Regions from separate parts of the Paenibacillus sp. NRS-1781 genome, predicted to be linked through region 3. Evidence: riboswitches for the same ligand, from Rfam matches in the RefSeq annotation. Region 3 holds a riboswitch; each other region holds the start of a gene.
What was found. Region 3 has a riboswitch for cobalamin ahead of ACIFO6_RS07730 (ABC transporter substrate-binding protein). Riboswitches for the same ligand answer to the same signal wherever they lie in the genome.

Region 1: linked by a shared signal. The riboswitch ahead of ACIFO6_RS15570 (ABC transporter substrate-binding protein) and the one ahead of ACIFO6_RS07730 (ABC transporter substrate-binding protein) in region 3 are both predicted to bind cobalamin.
Region 2: linked by a shared signal. The riboswitch ahead of ACIFO6_RS05325 (hypothetical protein) and the one ahead of ACIFO6_RS07730 (ABC transporter substrate-binding protein) in region 3 are both predicted to bind cobalamin.
Region 4: linked by a shared signal. The riboswitch ahead of metE (5-methyltetrahydropteroyltriglutamate--homocysteine S-methyltransferase) and the one ahead of ACIFO6_RS07730 (ABC transporter substrate-binding protein) in region 3 are both predicted to bind cobalamin.

What each region holds. Positions count from the first base shown of each region.
Region 1 covers NZ_JBITPI010000043.1:51,194-56,748, forward strand. Annotated here, with positions in the region: gene ACIFO6_RS15555 (ATP-binding cassette domain-containing protein) at 1-386, opposite strand, end outside; gene nikC (nickel transporter permease) at 383-1,198, opposite strand; gene nikB (nickel ABC transporter permease) at 1,214-2,143, opposite strand; gene ACIFO6_RS15570 (ABC transporter substrate-binding protein) at 2,159-3,742, opposite strand; cobalamin riboswitch at 3,948-4,145, opposite strand; partial or broken gene ACIFO6_RS15575 (purine permease) at 4,852-5,106, opposite strand; gene ACIFO6_RS15580 (hypothetical protein) at 5,324-5,555, shown strand, end outside.
Region 2 covers NZ_JBITPI010000015.1:145,926-151,480, forward strand. Annotated here, with positions in the region: gene cobJ (precorrin-3B C(17)-methyltransferase) at 1-1,297, opposite strand, end outside; gene ACIFO6_RS05325 (hypothetical protein) at 1,426-1,650, opposite strand; cobalamin riboswitch at 1,612-1,795, opposite strand; gene ACIFO6_RS05330 (TIGR00730 family Rossman fold protein) at 1,853-2,407, opposite strand; gene ACIFO6_RS05335 (uroporphyrinogen-III synthase) at 2,578-3,423, opposite strand; gene ACIFO6_RS05340 (GerAB/ArcD/ProY family transporter) at 3,525-4,679, opposite strand; gene ACIFO6_RS05345 (GerAB/ArcD/ProY family transporter) at 4,748-5,555, opposite strand, start outside.
Region 3 covers NZ_JBITPI010000020.1:71,619-77,173, reverse strand. Annotated here, with positions in the region: gene cobD (threonine-phosphate decarboxylase CobD) at 1-982, shown strand, start outside; gene cbiB (adenosylcobinamide-phosphate synthase CbiB) at 972-1,943, shown strand; gene ACIFO6_RS07735 (histidine phosphatase family protein) at 1,943-2,737, shown strand; cobalamin riboswitch at 2,861-3,078, shown strand; gene ACIFO6_RS07730 (ABC transporter substrate-binding protein) at 3,285-4,289, shown strand; gene ACIFO6_RS07725 (FecCD family ABC transporter permease) at 4,286-5,332, shown strand; gene ACIFO6_RS07720 (ABC transporter ATP-binding protein) at 5,329-5,555, shown strand, end outside.
Region 4 covers NZ_JBITPI010000015.1:170,433-175,987, forward strand. Annotated here, with positions in the region: gene ACIFO6_RS05440 (anaerobic ribonucleoside triphosphate reductase) at 1-1,842, shown strand, start outside; gene nrdG (anaerobic ribonucleoside-triphosphate reductase activating protein) at 1,839-2,336, shown strand; cobalamin riboswitch at 2,521-2,716, shown strand; gene metE (5-methyltetrahydropteroyltriglutamate--homocysteine S-methyltransferase) at 2,877-5,195, shown strand; gene ACIFO6_RS05455 (DUF6985 domain-containing protein) at 5,266-5,394, opposite strand.

The DNA.
Region 1 (5,555 bases), on a different contig from region 3:
CGCAGCCTTTGCCAGCGCCGTTCATCGAACGGGACGATGTCCTCCCCGTTGTAGTACATATGCCCCTGCGTAACGCCGATCCCCGGCTCCAGCATGCCCGAGATTGCGTGCGCGGTCAGACTCTTGCCGCATCCGCTCGGCCCGGTCAAGGCCACAATTTCCCCCGGATACACGGAAAAGCTGACATCCCTGAGCAACGGTTGATGTCCGCTTATCCGCATTGTTTTCCCATTCGCACCCGGCTTCCTACCTGCGTCCGTACCTGCTGCTGCGTCAATGCGTGTACCCGCTCCTGTGCCTATGCGACATATCTCCAAATGTTCCACGTGTAACAGTGGCTTGCGCCCTGCCATATTTCCATTCATCTGTCCTGTCCCATCCTTCATTCTGCCGCCCCCTTTTCCGAGAATCGGTCTCCCAGAAGCTGGCAGGCAAGCACAAATAGCATAATCGCCAAGCCCGGAAAAATCATGACATGCGGCGCCACCTGAAAATACGACGTCGCATCATGCAGCATCACGCCCCATTCCGGCTTAGGCGGCTGTACACCCAGCCCCAGAAAGGAAAGTCCGGCAACCATAAGCACCACTCGCCCGATGTCCCAAACCGCATACACAAGCAGCTGTGGCAGCGCCTGCGGCAATACATAGCTTCTGAGTACGCGCACATGTGAATTACCGGATAAACGGGCGTATCGGACATAGTCCTCCTGACAGGCTTTTTGAACAAGGGTGCGAATATACCGAACATACCCGGCCCACCGTACCGCAATAATGGCTAAGGTCATGTTTACAAAGCCTGGACCCAAGATACCCACAATCGCCACCGTCAAAATAATATCGGGAAAAGCAAGCACTCCGTCAATCACCCGCATGACTAGCTGATCCACACGCCCGCGCACATAGCCAATGAGCAAGCCTATCGGCAAACTGATACACAAGGTGGTCACTGTAATCGCACAAGCAATCAGTACGCTGGTCCGAATCCCGTAAATCAGCCGTGACAGCACATCCCTCCCCAAATGGTCCGTACCGAAGGGATATTCCCGGCTGGGCGGCTCCAGGCGCTTCAGGAGATTGACATTGAGAGGATCATGAGGGGCAACCCATGGAGCCAGCAATCCGAGCAGTACGATCAGGCCCAGCATTACGCCTCCTGTCAGTAAGCTTCCTTTGAAGGACAGCCGCATGTTTTTCATTTTCAACTTCCTCCCCTAACGCAAACGCAGCCTCGGATCTATAGCCGTTTGGACCAAATCCACCAAACACTGAACACCTACAATTAAAAATGCAGCAAAAATAACATACCCCTGAATCACCGGATAATCCCGCTGCGTAATCGCGTCTATAAAATACTTGCCCAAACCCGGCCATGAAAAAATCGTCTCTACGATGACATTGCCCGCCAGCATAAATGACAAATTCGTGCCTAACAACGTGATGATCGGCAAAATCGCATGCTTGAATATCTCAAAAAACAAAACATACGTACGGGAAAAGCCTCTGGCCTTCGCCGCCTTCACAAAATTCCGGTCACCCAGCTCCAACATTTGGGCACGCAGTACACGGGCTTGCACAGCCCCCAAACCTGCCCCAAGGGTCAGCGCTGGCAGTACCAAATGAGTCCAATCTTCCCGACCCATGGACGGGAGCCAGCCCAAACGGACGGAGAACAGGTAAATCAGCAGAAAGCCAAGCCAAAAAGAGGGGATGGACGATCCGAGCAGTGCAAACAGCCTTCCCAGACGATCCAGCCAACCGCTGGATTTTACCGAGGCAGCCAGCCCCATCCCAAGAGTCAGCAACGTCATGACGGCAAAGCCCGCCGAGGCCAGCTCCACGGTAGCAGGCAGTCTGTTCCACAGTTCGGTTAGCACCGACTCCTTGGATACATAGGAGGTGCCCCAATGCCCTGTGAACACATCACGCAGCCAGTTTACATACTGAATATGAAGCGGCTCGCTCAAGCCCAGCTCCTTCCGCAGCGCCGTCAACGCCTCCTCAGAGGCAGGCACATTATGCGCGGTGAGCAGAATGGTAGCAGGGTCGCCGGGAGCCAGCCTCATCAGCACAAATGTCAGCGTGGATACAACGAACACAATAATGACCAGTTGCGCCACACGTTCCAGAATAAAACGAATCATAGGGTATCCAGTCCGTTATTCCGCAATATCGGATTGCGCCGTAATGTAGTAATACTCAATCGGATGCGGTGTAAAGCCCTCTACCCCTTTTTTCACCCCAAATACATTATCAGGGTGAACAATAAACGACTGCGGCAAATCGGTATTAATGATATCCAGCGCTTGCAATGTCACGGCATTACGCTGTGCTGTATCCTTCGCCAGCTTCAAGCTGCCAAGAAGGTTCTCCAGCGGTTTGGAACCATAACGGCTTACATTGGCCTCGCTTTTAGAGGAATAAAACATGTCCATAAAATATTGCGGCTCCCCCGTATGGGCAGTCAGCATACTGTACATGGCAAAATCCCAATCGTTTTTGGTTAGCGCCTCGTCGATATTTTCCACCTTGCGGATCTTCACCTGGATGCCCTCTTTCAGCAGTTGGCTCTGAATCACCTCAGCCATGACCGAAAGCTCTGGACGCTGAGGGAAGGTCAGCAACGTAACCTCGAACGGCTTGCCCTGCTTGGTCCATGTACCTTGGGCATCCTTTTGCCAGCCGTCCTTCGTCAACAACTGCCCTGCCGTTCCGTCCAGCACTTTACGTTCCACCTTGCCGAAGGGGAGAATGCTCGGGAATGGGCTGCTTGCCTCCGTACCATAGCCTCTCATGATCGCACTCACAATGGATGCACGTGGTATCAGGCTGTCCACTACTTTGCGGTTCGCGGCATCCTTGAACACAGGCGACTCCATGTTATACACGATCATATGAGTGCGCAAAGAGGGAGCCGACAGCACTTGCAGCTTATCGTTCTTTTTTAATACCTCCGCGTTATCCACCGGAATATCAGTCGCTACATCTACTTCGCCAGATTGCAGCGCCAACAGGCGTGAATTGCCGTCCGTAATGAACTTCATCGTTGCTTCAGCCAGCCGGGCCTTCTCGCCCCAATATCCGTCATAACGCTCTACGACCAAGGACTGATCCTTGTTGAACGCTTTAATTTTAAAAGCACCTGTCATCGCAGGGTAGCTCTGCTCATCCTTCATAGACGCTACATCCAGCACAATCGTCGATGGATCAGCCAGATTGGACACCAGCGCTGAATTGGGCTGGTTAGTCGTGATTTTCAACGCCAGCGGCCCAGTTACATCAATCGACTTTACGTCTAGCAAATCCTTTGCCAAATGGCTTTTCTCGATGGAGCGCAGCAGGGAAGCTTTCACACTTTCCGCGTCCATACTCTTTCCGTCATGAAAAGTGACCTTATCCTGCAAGCCGAACGTCCAAACTGTGGGACTGTCCTGCTTCCATTCCTTGGCCAGCCAAGCCACTGGCTCCAGCTTTTCATTCAAACGGACAAGTGTCTCACCTGCGCCGGACCGCATGACATCCCAGCTATTGTCTCCGTGCGGGTCAACGCCCGACGGTTTCCACGTATACGCCATCACCAGTTTCTTATCTGCTGTAGCCTGTTGTGTGGATGTGTTCTCGCCCTTGCTGGGGCTATCCGCCGTCTTACTAGTTGTCGAGCATCCCCCCAGAGCCATAACTGCCAGCAGCAGCATCACCCCTGTACATATAAACCATGAACGCTTTTTACGATTGCTTATCATCTTATTTATCCCCCTCTGTCTTGTCATTCACAAATACCTAGCGCGAAAAAAGCATCCCCGACCGCTTGATCAGCAGTCAGAAATGCTTTCATGATCAAATGCCTAAGCTCACCCTCTTCACCCTCTAAAAACAAGGGGATCGGATCGGTTTCAGACATTCTGTATGCAGCACGCCTAACCACCTCCCCAGCATCCCGTGGGTCTGACAGTGATGTTAAAACAGGCAGGTCTCCTGACTTCAGGCTTATCTCTCAGGCCTTCCCGGTTCCTCACAGTTCCAGTGGCTGTTCTGAAAGCTACAGCAATTCCCTGCTGATGCCTGTATACAGTGGCGGGTCCGTGTCGGAATCTACCGAACTTCCCTTTTAAGTGAACACGCACAACAGCCATCTACATGATTTCAGCGAAACCCTGTAAGTGGAAAGTCCGGTTCACACCTGTTTTCTTCCTTTATTCCTCTATATTACGAATTAGGACTATCTTATTTTGTTGTTACAGGCTTGTCAACAAATGCTGCGCAATATTTTAAATTTAAACGATACGGCAAGGATCAAGGCTATGACTTTGCGTTGCATGCACGCAATGGACGTGATAAAATTAGGTATAGAGATAACCACCGTGTCCGTATACTAAAAAGAGCCTTCGCCGCTACCAACGGCAAAGACTCTTAGGACTTGAAAGGCTGTGGATCATCACGGCGCGCTAAATGCGTAGCTAAACCCACCGTTAGGCGCCTAACCTAATTACACGGTGGGTTTTCGCTTGTTCCGAAATTTCCGACGTAGCCAGCGATAAAGTTTACGAATACTAAACACCAGGCTTAGTAACGTAACCATCCAACGCAACACATCGTAGCACGACACAAGGTTGACCATCGGCTTCACCCCCTTTCGGGAAGCTGCGCCGTGGTCTGAAAACATCCACCACTATTCAAAATCCATAAGGTAGATTATACCATGACCTCGCCTATCACTCTAGCAAATTCTTCTAATAGAATCTCAAACCCCGATCTTCATACAGGAAGGGGGTTTTATCAATAACTCTATGCCAAAAAGCCGGAAAAATAGGCTTACGTCCTCTCTCCCGCGGTCTTTATCTAATCCTAATCGTTAAACCTTCTGCGGAACCTCTGACACCTTCCCGCCTTTGACCCATTCGCCCTGTTTTTTCGTTAAAACGATATTCAAGACAATCGCCGTAATCGAGCCGGATACGATACCGTTTTGCAGCAGCATTTTGGCAAAGCTCGGCAGTTGGTCAAACATTTGGGGCAGCACGACAGAGCCGAGGCCCACCGCAATGCTACATGCCGCGATCAGCAGATTGCTTTCCTTCTGCAAATCCACCTCTAACAAAATAGACATGCGCAATATTTTAAATTTAAACGATACGGCGAGAATCAAGAAAATGGATTTTCAATGCAAGGCTGTCAATAAATGTAGTTCATATCCGACTAATGGACTCTTGCAGACACAAAATATAGATAAATATATTCATATATTCCATTAAAAGGTTGACATAGTTTGTAAGCTCACTTATGCTATCTATGGATTTACAAATATTTCAAGGAGGCGGTTTGTTATGAAGGTAAAGTTTCTTCCTCAAGCAATTCTGGCTACAACGTTATTCATCTCGTGGGGAATCGTTAGTCCAGCAATCTCCCATGCTGAGAAAGGAGAAAAAATCCCTGACCAAATGTTAGCGGGTACAATCATCCAATATGATGAGAACAATAACATGGTTGTAGTAGAAAAAGGAACTCCTGTACCTGAACCACAAAAATCTCTAGCTGCTATTGCCCCACTCACTGCTG
Region 2 (5,555 bases), on a different contig from region 3:
CCAGCTCGCCTTCATCACCCGCTACCTCCGCGAGCAGCGCCATCTGGCGAGCGGTGAACTTTTTGTTTCCCACGCCGGGGGAAACGCCCACCTCAAACAGCGCAGGCTTGCCAAAGCTGCCTGTCGCTGTCCCGGCCGTAGCCACTGCTCCGGCCACGGCTGCCGTTCCGGTGGCGCTCACGACGGGCGCTTGCCCGCTCCAGCGTGCGCTCGCTTCGCCCGGCAGCTTGCCGCCCGCAGCGAGGCGGCTCAGCGCCTCCGCTGCCAGCGCTGCCGGGGCTGCACCGGCTTGCGCCGCAGACGGCGCGGCCTGCACGGCAGCCACCACTTGCGGGCGTGCCTGCGTGGCAACCGCAGCAGCACCGCTCGCGGAAGGAGCGGGCGCGGTCCCGCCAGCTCCCGCAGGGGCTGGTACTGCGGGAGCTGCGCCTGCCTGCGACGCATTCAACGCGCGATCCTCTTGCGCGCCCAGCGACCACGGCTCCGCTTCCGTGCGGAGCCGCTGATGCGGCTTGAGCGCCTGCTCGGTCGCACCCAGCGTATACTTGCGCTGATACCCGCGTGGCGTCACGATCAGACCGTCATACACCATCGTCGAGGAATTGCCTATAATGACAGTCGTCAGCATGCCAATGTCATGGTTCAGCATGTCCTCCAGCGTCGTCACTATTACTTGCTGACGGTCACGGTAAGCACTCTTGACCAGCCCAACCGGAGTCTGCGGATCACGGTAACGCAGCAAGATGGACTGCGTCTCAACAATCTGGCGTGTACGTCGGCCACTCCGCGGATTGTACAATGCAATGACAAAATCCGCCGAAGCTGCCGCCTCTACACGCTTCACAATCGTTTCCCAAGGGGTCAAATGGTCACTCAGACTGATCGTGCACGCATCATGCATGACGGGCGCACCCAGCAGCGAAGCACAGGACTGAATCGCCGATATCCCCGGCACGACTTCTACCTCAACCCCGTCCTCACGGCGCCAGCCCTTTTGCATCAGCACTTCGTACACCAGCCCCGCCATACCATATACGCCTGCGTCTCCACTGGAAATGACGGCTACCTTCTTACCCATCTCCGCCTGTCGAACCGCCTCCTGCGCACGGCTCACTTCCTCCGTCATGCCTGTGCGTACAATCTCCTGTCCATTCAACAACGGACGGATCAGATCCACATAGGTGTTGTAGCCAATAATGACCTCACTCTCGGCCAACGCGTCCAGCGCCCGTTTGGTGATATGTTCCATATCCCCCGGTCCGAATCCAATCACGAGCAATTTTCCTAATGGGCTCATCGTTATCCTCCCTCTTAAATCTATGCCATGTTTTCCATACTTCTATCTATTTCACTTGTATATGGACATCCTGTAACTCAAAAAAACCCATCCTGCCCGGATGGGTTTCCTATGTACGCATCGTATCATCAGACGGACACAGCATAAGAAGACACTTCTTGTCTTCCGCCATCGTGCCGTTGCTTTCCATCTGCCTGTTCACGCTTGAAACGCTTCTGCACGTTCTGATCCACGCAAACCTGTAACCAACATGGAAAAAGCAGCGTGCGCCTGATTTCCTGATTTCGTACACCCATCCTCTCCGCGAAGGTTAACGGTGCATACAGATCAAGGTAGGTCTCCTGGCTCGGCATCAACAGATTTTTTCGTCTTCCCCGTTTTCTCACGAGTGACGTCTGAAAAAATCCTCTTCCTTACAGTGGCGGGACCGCTCGGGACTTGCACCCGATTCCCTGTTACCCTTCGCTATCACAAAGGCACCTTGTCTGTCCGCTATTTGATTATGGGTCTTATCATAACCTTGGCTTAATCAGTTGCGCAAGCATGAAAAACGCTTTATTTCAAGTTCTCTGCCTTATTTTTTAACATATGCAACAATTCGTCCGGGTCCGCAGAGATACTCAACAGCGTTGGATGGTCAACTCCGGTAAAGCCCTCCCGCACACTATGACGCACCATTTCCTCCAACGGGTCAAAATATCCGTTCACATTCAGCAGCCCGATGGGCTTGCGATGAATGCCGATTTGCGCCCAGCACAGCACCTCAAATAGCTCCTCAAAGGTTCCCAATCCGCCCGGAAGGGCAATGAATGCGTCAGCCTTTTCGCTCATCACCGCTTTGCGTTCATGCATGTTCGCCACCTCAATAAATTCAGTAATTCCCCGGTGAATAATCTCTGCATCGAATAACAGGGTTGGCATAATCCCGGTGACCTGACCGCCCCCTGCCAGCATCGCATCCGCGACCTCGCCCATCAGCCCCTTGCTGGAGCCTCCATAGATTAAACGGACCTGATGTCTCGCCATAGCCTCTCCAAGCTTGCCTGCCTCCTGAAGATATACCGATGAATGTCCGGGCCTGGACCCGGCAAATACACAAATGGAATTCATAACGTCTCAGCTCCTGTCCTGGTATCCGCATCGAGGCTTTTTCATTATATTAAATAAATATTTTCCCTATAACAAAAACTTCTGTCGATGCATTTCCAACAAAAAAAGATAAAGACCCTGTAGGCCCTTATCTTCATTTTACCCTTTATCCCAAGGATATGGGGAAGTTTTCAGCTCACTACTTCCAGGCCGCAGCCGTGCGCCGAAGCGCTATGCTCAAAATATCTTCCCAGCTCCACCATCATCGCGCCCATGCGTTCCTCCACTGGAAACACGATCCGTTCGATCCCTTCCTCCAAAATGGACTGCGCCGTCACCTTGCCTACCGACACAGCGATCACATCCTGGCGAAAGGCTTCCAGCACATCCTCCATCTGCTTCTGTTCCCTCGCATATTGAGCCAAAAAGCGGATCTGCGGACCGCTGGTGAACGTAACTGCATCCACATTGCGGTTCAGGATATCCTGTAGCAATGCTTGCAAATTTGCCTCCTCCGGCGGAATATGCTTATAGGGAAGCACCTGCCGGGTAACGGCGCCTTGCTCGTCCAGCCACTTCACCAGTCGGGGAGCCGGATCACCATGTAGCTGCAACAGCACTTCCTTCCCCTTCAGATCATATGGGGCAAAGGCCTGCGTCAATCCGATCAAGCTTCCGTCCTCGTCCCGTACAGCTGGCGTAAAGCCACGCTTTTTGAGTCCATTGACCGTTTTGTAGCCCCGTGCTGCAATGTTCGAGGAATGCAACAGCTCCATAATCTGTTCTGCTACTCCCATATCCTCCGCCATATCGAATAGTGCCTCCAGCCCCATGCCTGTCGTGAAAATGTTCCAGTCCGGCGGCTGCTTCACCCACGATACAATAGCGTTACGCAGCTCGATATCGTCCAGAAAAACTGTGCCCTGGGCCGGACGCAGCACCGGCTCGCCCCCCATTTTTGTAACCAACAGCGCCATTTCGTCTGCTTTACGAGGACCGGCAAGGGCGACTCGCTTGCCTGCCATGCGTTGGGCCATCCTGTTTCCCCCCTTGTAGAAGTCTTGCTCCTTTCTACCAAGTATACAATCAAGGGGCTAAAAGACAAATAAGAATTACTTTTCCGATGAATATAGTAAGCTTATAAATCGACTTGTCCTGCCTTACTTTCGCACTGGTTTTCCTGCTGACTCGTGCTATCCTGTTTCTCTTCCGATGGCTTAGGATCGCCGCTATCTTTTTTAGGCTTGGGTCGAAGTAGCAGCCATAGCACAAAAGGCATAAGCACAAAGAAAGTAATCATAACCAAGGTCCATTCCCGGCTAAAGTCATAGATTTGGATGATATTAGAGAACAGCATAAAGGAACAGACATAACCCAACAGACCGACAGGCCATACAATTAAATTCCCCCAGGCAGGGGCAAACATGCGCTTTACAGTTAAACTGATAACGTACAGATCGAACCCCATCTTTGTAAGCAGGGTTGGCACGGTAAGAGCGACTATAAACAAATCAAACCGATCCAGAAAGTCCGTTAGCTGCAACTGACGCGCCAGTTCATAAGATGGATAAAACAGCCGTGACATGATAGGAACACCAATAACTAGCTCCTCTAGCAGCACCAGCATGATCATAAAAGCGGTTCCGATACAATGTCCAAGCCACACACTGCGTCCATTAAAGCTCAGTCCGGAAATCACCAAGGGCAGCATCAAGAAATCTGCCATATAACCAAGCATACGCCAGCTACCCTGGATAACTCCCCCTATATCCGGACGCAACAGCGGTCTCATTTCAGAAAAATCCATATTATGCCCAAAAAAAAGCGGCATGGTCAGCAGTGTCAGAAGCAACCACGGTACAAAAAGCTCCGCCATGCTCACAATGGTGCTGATACCCCCTTTAGCCATAAACGTCAAGGTCAGCAGCAAAATAAGGGATATGACGACAATCGGAGTTATAGGCAAAAGAACAATCTCTACAAAATCAGTCATAATTCTCAAATCCCTTGCAAAAATGATCAGGAATAAAATAAGATAAGCTGCCAGCAGCATACGCCCCAGCACGGGGTGGGAGCTGACCATGGCCTGCAGCAGATCCTGATCGGGAAAACGCTGCTTAAGCTTCAACATCGCCCAGATCGGCAAGCATATTACGATGGCCGCTATCGCACAGGTCCAATAGGCATGCTGATGCGCGTAATCCGCTGCCTGCGTCGGAGCATGTACAAGGGTAATACTGACCTCCATCAACACACCAAGCATCACGATTTGTCTGGTTGTGAACTGCCTCATGCAGGTACATCCTCCTTTTGCCCGCAGGCACTTATTACATACCCCGCAATACAGCCGGCATATACATATTAATGAACCGGACCATTTCCAAGTCTTGCTTTATACTCCTTTCCCCGCTCCTTACCTTTATTGTTGGGCCACAGCAGCAGCCATAGCACCAAGGGCATAATGATAAAGAACATAATCATCACCATCGTCCATTCCCGGCTGAAATCATAAATTTGAATACTGTTCGAAAAAATAATAAAGGAGCTGACATATCCCAGCAAACCCACAGGCCAAACCATCAAAGCACCCTGTACATGAGGGAACAAGCGTTTGACAGCCATACTCAGAATATACAGATCCAGTCCCACCTTTATAAGCAGGGTGGGTATCGTAAATCCCCCTACAAATAAATCAAACCGATCCAGAAAATCCGTTATATACAACTGACGTGCCAGCTCATAGGATGGGTAGAACAGCCGCGTCAGAATGGGAAGCCCAATGACAACCTGCATGAGTGTAACAATGAAGACCATAAAAGCAGTCCCTATTAAATGGCCCCACCATGCACCCTGCGGGCGATAGTTTTTCCCTTGCAATACAAAAGGCAACATCAGAATGTCTGCCATATACGAAAACATATACCAGCTTCCTTTCATGATTCCGGTCATACTTGGATACAAAAACGGTCTAAGCTCTGAGAAATCCATGTTTCTGCCAAAGAAAAACGGCATGGTCAGCAGTGTCATAATGGATATCGGTATAAAAATCTCACTCATGTTCAAGATGGTGTTCATACCGCCCCTAGCCATATAAACGACGGCTAACAGTATAATAAGTGAAATCATGAAAAAGGGAGTTCGCGGCAATAGAACCGCCTTTACCAAATCG
Region 3 (5,555 bases):
GCTTGAGGTGCTGCAAAGTGCGTTGGACACTGTGGTTCGCTATCCAGATCCCGGGCACCGGAATTTTAAAAATATGCTGGCGCGGCGACTGCATGTTCCACCAGAGTCGCTGAGTATCGGAAACGGCGCGGCTGAGAGCATGGCGTTGCTGCTACTGGGACTGGCTCCCAAGCGTGTGGGTACGGTGGAGCCATGCTTTTCGGAATATGCAGAGCTGGCTGGTAAATTCGGAGCCGAGGTAAGCCGGGTGTACGGCAAGGCCTCGCTTCAATGGAAGGCGGACGTGGAAGACATACTTCAGCTCATGGAGCAGGTGGATGTTCTGTTTCTCGGTCAGCCGAATAATCCGAACGGTGTGCAATACGGCGATCAGGAGCTGCGCGAGCTGGCAGAGGCGGCGGGGAAAACGGACACCGTGCTGGTGGTGGATGAAGCGTTTATTGATTTTATCCCGCTGGAGCGGCAAATTTCACTGCTGCCTGTGCTGGATCGGTATCCTCATGTGATTTTAATCCGGTCGATGACGAAATTTTATGCCATTCCGGGCTTGCGCTTGGGCTACGCGGTTGCTCATCCAGACTACATCCGGCGAATGACGGCCAAGCAGGTGACCTGGAGCGTGAACGGACTGGCGTTGCTGGCCGGAGAGGCGTGTTTGCGAAGCGGTGGGGCGTACGAGCGTCGTACGCAGGAGCTGATTGCTACGGAGCGTAGCCGTCTGCTGACCGCTTTGGCGGAATGGGGCTGCGGTGTCATCCCCGGTGAAGCGAATTACGTGCTGGCACGGGCGCCGGGGACGTGGAGCGCATCGGCCATTCAACAGGCGCTTGGACAGCGCGGGATTCTGATACGGAGCTGTGCCATGTACCCGGGGCTGACGACGAGCCATTTTCGAATTGCGGTCAAGGACGCGGAAGCCAACGGCATGCTGCTGTCGGTATTGGGCGAAGTGCTGGAGGAGGAACGGCGGCGTGACAGTTAGCTTGATGATGATGGCTGCATATCTTCTGGACAGGCTGATCGGTGATCCGAGGTGGTTGCCACATCCGGTCATCGGCATGGGACATGCCATTTCTGCCTTGGAAAAGGCGATTCGCCGCCGTGTTCACAGTGACCGTGGTTTGAAACGCGCTGGCTTGCTGCTGCCACTGATTGTGGTGGGCGGCTCCTTCGTGTTTGGCTGGGCGTTACTGTGCTTGCTTGCCTGGATTCATCCGTGGCTGTCTATCGGCGCGGAAATGGTGCTGATCGCCACCACGATTGCTTCCAAAGGACTAAAGGACGCCGGAATGGCGGTGTATCGCGAATTGAAGGCGGGTGACCTGCCTGCGGCACGCCGGGAGCTGGGGATGATCGTCGGGCGGGATACGCAGCAGCTTGATGAGCCTGAGATTGTACGCGGTACCGTCGAAACGGTGGCTGAAAACATCGTGGACGCGATTATTTCCCCGCTTTTTTATGCCCTGATCGGGGGAGCACCCTTAGCTCTGGCTTATCGTGCCGTGAATACCCTCGATTCCATGGTTGGCTACAAAAATGAAAAGTATCTGCATTTGGGCTGGGCCTCGGCACGTCTGGATGATGTGGCTAATTACATCCCAGCACGCCTGACAGCCGGGATGCTGGTAGTAGCGGCGTGGATTTATCGGTATGATGCCAGACATAGCTGGCGTACGGTTAGGCGAGATGCGCGGCTGCATCCCAGTCCGAACAGTGGCTTTCCAGAATCAGCAGTTGCGGGTGCGTTGGGGATTCGCCTCGGGGGCTATAATGTATATCATGGCGTACGCTCTCTCCGTGCATATATGGGAGAGCTGGTGCGACCGATGGAGCCGGAGGATATCCGACATACGATTCGGCTGATGTTTGCCGTGTCCAGTATGTTCGTGGGATTGTGTCTGTTCGTGTCCGCCGGATGTTATGCACTGGGGTGGACGCAGTGATGAAGCGTGACGCACCGAACACCAGCAATAGAGCAGGAAGTGATGTGACCTTGAAGCATGATTTTACAGAACACCCGCCATGGGATTTGGAGCTTGTGCTGGTACGTCACGGCACAACCTTATGGAACAGGGAACGTCGATACCTGGGGCACTCTGATCTGGGCTTGCTGCCAGGAGCAGAGCAGGAATTAGAGCCTTTGCGGGAACAATTACAGACACATTCCTTTGCCCGAATCTATTGTAGTGACTTGATACGTTGTCGTCAGACCTTGCAGATCATTTTGCCAGAATCGGAACTGAAACCAGATAATATGTCTGCTTGGTCTGTCATCATGGAACCACGTCTGAGAGAGCTTCATTTTGGGGAATGGGATGGAAAAACGTATGATATGCTCAAAGATGTGGCATTGTACCGCGTGTGGATTGATGAGCCGCAACGGGTTACGCCGCCGGGTGGAGAGCCCTGGAAAGACTTTGTGAACCGTCTTGGTGAATTTCTTGACTCTTTGTATGAGTGGCGCAAAATGATGGAGCTTCAGAAAACAGGTTTGTCCGATGCCCCACCTTCTGTTCTGGTCGTCACGCATGGTGGAGTGATTCGTCAGTTGGCTTGTATGCTGGTACCAGGTCATGATTTTTGGAGCCTGAATCCGAAGCCGGGAGGGGCCATCAGGATTCGGTTGAGTTTGGCACAAAAGCCATTTGCAGATTTAACCGCCACCCGTTCTACAGCAACACATCCAGATTTGGCTACAGGGCACAAGTTCACCGGATGGCTGGTGGATCAGAACTGACTGCGTATATACTTCTCATGATCACAGACATAGGGCAGGTAAACAGGCGGTTTGGGTTGTAAGCCAGTCTTTTTTAACCTATAATCATCAAGTAAAAGAACGGCTTGACCAACACTACATCAAATATCCAGCAGACGAGGTCGGTGCAGTGGTATGAAACCCTCGGATTCATATCGGTGCGCTGTTAAAAGGGAAGTCGGTGTGAATCCGGCGCGGTCCCGCCACTGTAAATGGAAAAATGCCAGTCCGCTCTGGTTTATGTGCCACAAAGCATATGAAGGAGCAACAGGCTGTCGCATATTTCTGTAAGTCAGGATACCTGCCCGTCCGCCTGTCACCATAGTCCTTCGAGGAAAGGATGACGTGTTCGCAGTGACTGTCCATGCGGAAGAAACTGCCGCCTGCGTACGATCTGCGCTAACGTGACCCCTGTGTCCTTATCTGAGGATGCAGGGGTTTTTTGAAAGGAAAAGAAGGCTGGATTTAGAGATATCGGATGATGTTCAAGTGACGCTTTTAAAAGAATTTATATGGAGGGGTGCAAATCATGGCAGGGAATAAAATAAAGGTCTGGACTACAGGCTTATTGGCTCTGGTCTTGGCGGTTGTGCTGAGTGCATGTGGAGCTAACGGAAAGAACGCTGAAAATAAAGGGGATCAAGCCTCACAGCAACCGGGACAGACGGCAACCGCTCAGGAGCCTCCGGGCAAAACGGTCTACCCGCTGACCATTAAGGATGCGACCGGGCAGGAGTTTACGTTCAAAAAAGCGCCGGGTAAAATCGTTTCCGTCTCCCCGGCTGAAACCGAGGCGCTGTTCGCCATCGGACTGGATAAGGAAATTGTCGGCGTATCGGACTATTCGGATTACCCGGAAGCAGCTACGAAGAAGCCTAAAGTGGGCGGCATTATGAAGCCGAATGAAGAGGAGATCATTGCAGCGAATCCAGAAGTCGTTTTTGCAGGCATATCACTCAGTGAGCAGGCTACGACCAAGCTGCGCGACCTGGGAATTATAATTTTTAAAACCGAGCCGAAAACGGTTGAGGATGTCATGGCTAATATTGAACTATATGGGAAAATTACCAACCATCAGAAAGAAGCGAGAGCGGTAACCGACAAGATGAGAGCCGATGTAGCGGAAGTGAAAAACGGTGTTAAAAATATCGGTAAAGGGCAAAAGCTGAGAGTCTACGTCGAATTTTCACCTGGCTGGACGGTCGGCAAGGGCGAGTTTATGGACGAGCTGATTTCTTTGGCGGGCGGCGAAAATGTGGCTGCAACGCAAAAGGGCTGGTACCAGATCAGTGAAGAAAATATTATTGCGGCCAATCCGGACGTCATTTTATACAGCAAAAATGTCAAGGACGACAAAACAGGCCAAACGCTCGGCGATATCATCAAAGCCCGTAGTGGATGGGATCAAATATCGGCTGTTCGTCTCAACCGTGTGTTTGCCGTGGATGATAATTTGATCAGTCGTCCGGGTCCGCGCGTAACGGAAGGTCTCAAGGCAGTGGCCAAGGGCGTGTATCCTGAAATTTTCAAATGAGTCGTAGACTGATCGGCTTTGGAGGGGCAGGTCTTGCCTTATTGCTGCTGACACTGCTGCTCTGTCTCGGCATCGGCTCGGCCAAGCTTCCCGTCAGCCAAATCGCGGGTATTCTGGTCAACCATCTGCCGTGGTTGGGTGAGACGGTTACACCGGATTGGAATCCATCCACAGAGCAGATTATTTTGAAGGTCAGACTGCCGCGTGTGTTACTGGGTATGCTGGTAGGCGCAGCGCTTGCGCTGGCGGGAGCCGGATTTCAGGGCGTGCTCCGCAATCCGCTGGCTGATCCTTACACGCTGGGGGTATCCTCGGGGGCCTCGGTAGGGGCAGCGGTACTGATTTATTGGGGGCTTCAATTTTCATTTGTAGGGGTATGGACACTGCCGCTGGTGGCGTTTACGACCGGAATGCTGACGTTGTGGATGGTGCTGACGCTGGCGAGGGAAGGCGGCAAAATTCCGACGCAAAGTCTCATTTTATCGGGCGTGGTGATGCAATCCTTTCTGGGAGCCGTCGTTTCCTTTCTGACAGCCATGTCGAAGGAGACGGTTAATGAAATATTGTACTGGACCATGGGAAGCCTCAGTCTGCGCGGCTGGTCGTATACAGGCATTCTTTTACCTTATGTGGTCATTGGGCTAGTGTTTCTGTGGAACCGGGCGCGAGTGCTGAACATTCTGGCCTTGGGTGAACGTCAGGCGGCTCACATGGGGGTTCATGTCGATGCAACGAAGCTATCTGTTCTGATCGTATCCACGCTGCTGACAGCCGCGGCAGTCTCGGTATGCGGAGTGATTGGCTTTGTGGGACTCGTTGTACCGCATATTATCCGTCTGGTGACGGGCCCCGACTATCGGATGATTGTTCCGTTATCCGCATTGGGCGGGGCTATTTTTATGGCTTGGGCCGATACTGCGGCGCGTACATTGCTGGCTCCGACGGAAATTCCCCTTGGTGTCATGACCGCCTTTGTTGGCGCACCGTTCTTCGCATATCTCCTGTACCGGAACAAGAAGTTGCGCAGGGGGGGATTGCTGTGAAAGATGCAAATGAACCACAGGAGACGCGGGTCCGAGCGTTAGAGATTGCCAGTCTGACTCGTGATTTTGGGGAATTCCATGCGTTGAAAAATATAAGCTGGAGCGTGGATGAAGGAGATTGGTGGGGCATCATCGGCCCGAACGGGAGTGGAAAATCGACGCTGCTGCATTTACTTTCCGGTGTGGATCACCCGACTTCGGGCAACGTTCTTGTATATGGTAA
Region 4 (5,555 bases), on a different contig from region 3:
AGCGGCAAAATGAGCAAGCTCGGCTCCGAGTACGCCAAGTGGTATGCGCGGCTACGTGTGCTTCCGTCTGAACTGACGGACGCGATTGACCGTGGATATGTATATGTTCACGATTTGGACCAATATGCGCTCGGGACTACGAACTGTATCTTTATTCCCTTTGGCCGCTTGTTGCAAGATGGTTTTAATACAGGCAACGGCTCTGTGCGCACACCACAAACTATTATGTCTGCTATGGCACTGGTGGCTATCATATTCCAGTCTCAGCAAAACAGCCAATTTGGAGGTGTCTCTGCCAATAAAATAGACTGGGACCTTGCTCCTTTCGTGGCCCGCTCCTTCCGCAAGCATCTGCGCAAGGGACTCCGTCTGTTCGGAGAAAAAATAGAATCCGCCCTGCCTAATGACGAATTACATATAGCCAACAGCCTATTACATGAGGTCTGCCCTCGTTCATACGCATTCGCACGCGAAGAAACGGAGACGGAAACCCGGCAGGCCGCCGAATCCCTTATTCATAACCTGAATACCATGAGCAGTCGGGCAGGTGGACAAATTCCGTTCACCTCACTGAATTACGGGATGTGTACTTCTGCTGAGGGGCGACTAGTTACACTATCCTTGCTGGAGGCCACTATCCGTGGCTTGGGCAGCGGGGAAACCCCTATTTTCCCACAGCATATTTTCCAATGCAAAAAAGGAATCAATCAGGCTGAAGACGATATCAACTATGACTTGTTCCTGCGGGCAGTAGAATGCTCCAGCAAACGTATGTATCCTAATTTTGTCAATGTGGATGCTACCTTCAACCTGCCCTATTACCGCGCAGATGATCCGGATACCATTATTGCGACGATGGGCTGCCGTACCCGTACCATTGCTGACCGTTTCGGCAGAAACCGTCAAAGCGGCAAGGGTAATCTCTCATTCAATACGATTAATTTGGTGCGTCTTGGCATTGAGTACGGCATTTGCACAGGCAAGCGCAAAATACCTGACCGGGATGGCTTTGATACCAGACTGGAAGAGGTTATGCGCATTGCTGTGGACGGACTGATCCATCGCTACCATATACAGACCAGCCAGCCGGCAAAAGCCTCAGACTTTATGATGCGCGAAGGGGTATGGGAAGGCGGAGAAGAGCTGGAGCCGGATGAACAGGTGGGAAGCGTACTAAAGCACGGTACGCTTTCTATGGGATTCATCGGGTTAGCTGAGTGCATGAAGGCACTGTACGGCAAACACCACGGGGAGGATGACGCTGTATACCGCGAGGCGCAGCGAATCATAGCTTCCATGCGTGTCTACTGCGACCGGATGAGTGAATTGCATAACCTTAATATTACGCTGTTCGCTACGCCTGCCGAGGGTCTATCCGGCAAATTCACGTTGCTGGATCAGCGTGATTTCGGAGTCATTCCCGGTGTGAATGACCGTGAATACTACACGAATTCTTTTCATATTCCCGTGTACTATACGCTTCCGGCTGCCCGTAAAATCAGCCTCGAAGCCCCATTTCATAATCTGTGCAACGCTGGTGCGATTTCGTACATCGAGCTGGATGGTAATGCGCGGAATAACCCGGAGGCGTTTCTTAAAATTGTACAATACGCGCTCCATCAGAACATTGGGTACTTCTCCATCAATCATCCGGTAGACCGTTGCACGGAATGCGGCTACGAGGGCATTATCGGGACAAGCTGTCCCCAATGCGGTGCTGATGAAGAACATACGCATTTTCAGCGTTTGCGCCGGGTAACCGGATATCTGACAGGTGATTATACCGTTCGCTTCAACGCCGCGAAACAGGCTGAGGTGCGCGACCGGGTGAAGCATCGGTGAATTTATGCGGCTACATTCCTGAATCTCTGAACGAAGGGCATGGCCTGCGTACCGTCGTATTCATTAGCGGTTGCCGCCATGCCTGCCCCGGCTGCTTCAATCCCTCGTCATGGAGCTTCCGCGCAGGTGAACCGTTCACACTGGAGCGACAGCAGGAAGTCATCCGTGACATCGCAGATAATCCACTGCTGGACGGGTTAACCCTTTGCGGCGGAGACCCTTTTTTCTCGGCATCGGAATGCTCGCAGTTTGTGCACGACTTCCGCGCAGCCTGTCCTGACCGAACCGTGTGGGCCTATACCGGCTTTGACTATGAGGAGCTGCTTACGGATCAGGCCCGCCGGGAGCTGGCGCTGCTATGCGATGTGATTGTGGACGGCCCTTTTGTAGAACAGCAAAAGGATCTTACCCTTCCCTTCCGGGGCAGTCGCAATCAACGACTGGTGGATGTGAAGGCCAGCATTCAGGCAGGATCTATAGTTACATTAGCCTAAGGCGATGTTATACTCGCATGAGCTGTTATGCCCTAAGACAAGTCCTTTCCCTACGGGGGAAGGTTTGTCTTTTTTTGCATGTAGTTCATTTTAGGTTTAAACAGAGTTTATATTGCGTATCCTGCAAGTTTCACTTATGATGGTGAACAAGTATACGAGTGCATAATTATTCGTCATACCATAATCACATAGCTTGGAGATAGGTGTCTGTTCTATTCAGTTCAGGCTTAAAAGGGAAGCTGGTGCAAGTCCGGCGCGGTCCCGCCACTGTAAACGGGGAATTTTCAGCTGTTGATACACCCACTGGTCCACAGACCGGGAAGGAGCGCTGAAAGTCATGATCCGTAAGTCAGGAGACCTGCCTATTTCAACAACATCGCAAGTACCTACGGGAGATAGGGAGGTGTTAAGAGCAGTCGCCGAATTTTCATTTTTTAAATAACGGAGGCATTCTTTCCCCTACTCATTTTTAACTCCGGGGAGGAATGTCTTTTTTTGTACGCAAAAATAAACTGGCTACCAGCCTGGGAGGAAAAGTATATGTCATTTACCGAATTGCCTGAGTTGTCCGGCTTGATCAGCAGTAACCTGGGATATCCGCGTATCGGAGGAAACCGGGAATGGAAGAAAGCACTGGAACGCTTCTGGAACGGCAGCATGGATGAAAGCGAATTGCATACCGAGATGAAACGATTGCGGTTGGAGCATCTGAGCAAGCAGCGCGACAAGGGAATTGATCGAATTCCTGTCGGAGACTTTTCCTATTACGATCACATGCTGGATACATCCGTGATGTTCGGTCTGGTGCCGGAACGGTTCAACTACCGTCCCGAGGGACCTGTTCCCCTATCCGTCTATTTCGGGATAGCCCGTGGACAAAAAGGTGCCACCGCCAGTGAAATGACCAAATGGCTGAATACCAATTACCACTACATCGTACCGGAATTGGCAAATGCAACTCCGGTGTTCACCGAGAATAAGCCGTTGCAGGCTTATCGTGAAGCGAAACAGGAACTAGGTATTGAAGGTAAACCCGTCATGATCGGTCCTTATTCGTTCGTTGCTCTGTCCAAAGGCTATGACCGTAAGGATTTGGCCGCGATCATACGAAGCTTCCTGCCACTGTACGCCCGCGTCCTGTCTGAGCTGGCTGCGGAAGGCGTTCAGTGGGTGCAGGTAGATGAGCCTGTCTTGACCACCTCATTCCCGACAGAGGATTTGGACATTATTCAGGAGGCCTATGAGGCTCTGGCCCAAGCTGCTCCATCCTTAAATATCGTGCTGCAAACCTACTTTGGCAGTCTGGATCATTATGAGCGCCTGTCCACGCTCCCGGTACAGGGAATAGGTCTTGATTTTGTGCATGATGATGGCGAAAACCTGCAACATGTACTACGCCATGGCTTCCCCGCAGGGAAAACGCTGGCCGCTGGTGTTATTGACGGGCGCAATATATGGCGCTCCGATCTGAACACCGTAGCTGCGCTGCTTGGACAACTGGCAGAGCAAACCACCGCTGGTCAGCTCATCGTGCAGCCATCATGCAGTCTGCTGCACGTGCCAGTCCGCCTGGAAGCAGAGCACAAGCTGGACCGAGAGCTGGTGCAAGCGCTGGCCTTTGCCGATGAAAAGCTGGAAGAAATCGCAGCTTTGACCGCTGCGCTTGGCAAACGCGAACCCTCGGCAATTGCCAAGCTTGAGCAGAGTGCAGACGCGGTAGCCCGCTTCAACAGCTCGGCGGCACGAGTACAGACGACTGCCGATATGGAGACTCTGCTGGCGAAAGAGCCACAGTCACGCAGCGTTCCCTTCGCTGAGCGTCGTGTGATCCAGCAGGACAAGCTGAAGCTGCCTCCACTGCCTACGACGACGATTGGCAGCTTCCCGCAAACCGCAGAGGTTCGCAAAGCCCGTCTGCACTATCGCAAAGGGGAATGGTCTGCCGAGCAGTATCGGACGTTCATTCAGCAGCAAATCAAGGAATGGATTGATATTCAGGAGAACATTGGCATTGATGTGCTCGTACACGGGGAATTTGAGCGGACAGACATGGTTGAATTTTTTGGCGAAAAGCTGAAAGGCTTTGCCTTTACACAAAACGGGTGGGTGCAGTCCTACGGCTCCCGGTGTGTTAAACCGCCGATTATATACGGAGACGTGTCGTTCGATCAACCCATGACTGTGGAAGAAACGGCCTTTGCCCAATCGTTGACCTCCAAGCCAGTCAAAGGAATGCTGACAGGTCCGGTAACGATTTTGAACTGGTCCTTCGAGCGTAATGATATTCCTCGCAGTCAGGTTGCTTTACAGTTAGCACTGGCCCTTCGTGCAGAGGTAGAAGCACTGGAACAAGCGGGGATTGGCATGATTCAGGTCGATGAACCTGCGATCCGTGAAGGGCTTCCACTGAAAAAAGAGCAGCAGCAAGCCTATCTGGCGTGGGCGGTTCAAGCCTTCCTTGTTACAACAGCAACCGTTGATCCCGCCACCCAAATCCATACGCATATGTGCTATTCCGAATTTCAGGATATGATCCAATCCATCTCCGATATGGATGCCGACGTCATTTCTATTGAAACCTCGCGTAGCCACGGAGAACTGATTGTCAGCTTTGAGGATCAGGTGTATGACAAGGGCATCGGTCTGGGCGTATATGATATCCATAGCCCGCGCATTCCCGATGTGTCTGAAATGCTGAGTATGATACAGCGTGCCCTGCGCGTACTGCCTTCTGATTTATTTTGGGTCAATCCAGACTGTGGCCTGAAAACCCGCACCAAGGATGAATCCGTCGATGCATTGCGGCAAATGGTGCTGGCTGCTCAAGCAGCCAGAGATTCGTTGGCTGTATCCAGCTAATTTCTAAACCCCTCCCCTTCCCGGCCCTCTTTTCCCTAAACGCCGGAAGGGGATTCTATTCCAAATCATATCATGTGTATGCCCCTTGAATATGCTCGGGTGTTCCCTGCTTCATATATACACCCAAGCCATGCTCCCTATCCCAGGAACAGCCAAAATTCAAATACAGCTCATCCTCTTCCGCTGAGTCAGGAATCAATATAACTTTCTATAAGAAATGATCTTTATCTCCATAGTTCCTTTTATTGAGCATTTTGCAACCATCCCAAGAGCGTTAAGAATAAAATTAAAGCAGTCCGGTTGCTGTAAATCCCCCGAAAATTCGGCATTTTTCTAATTAGAACTACTTTTTTCAGCAGC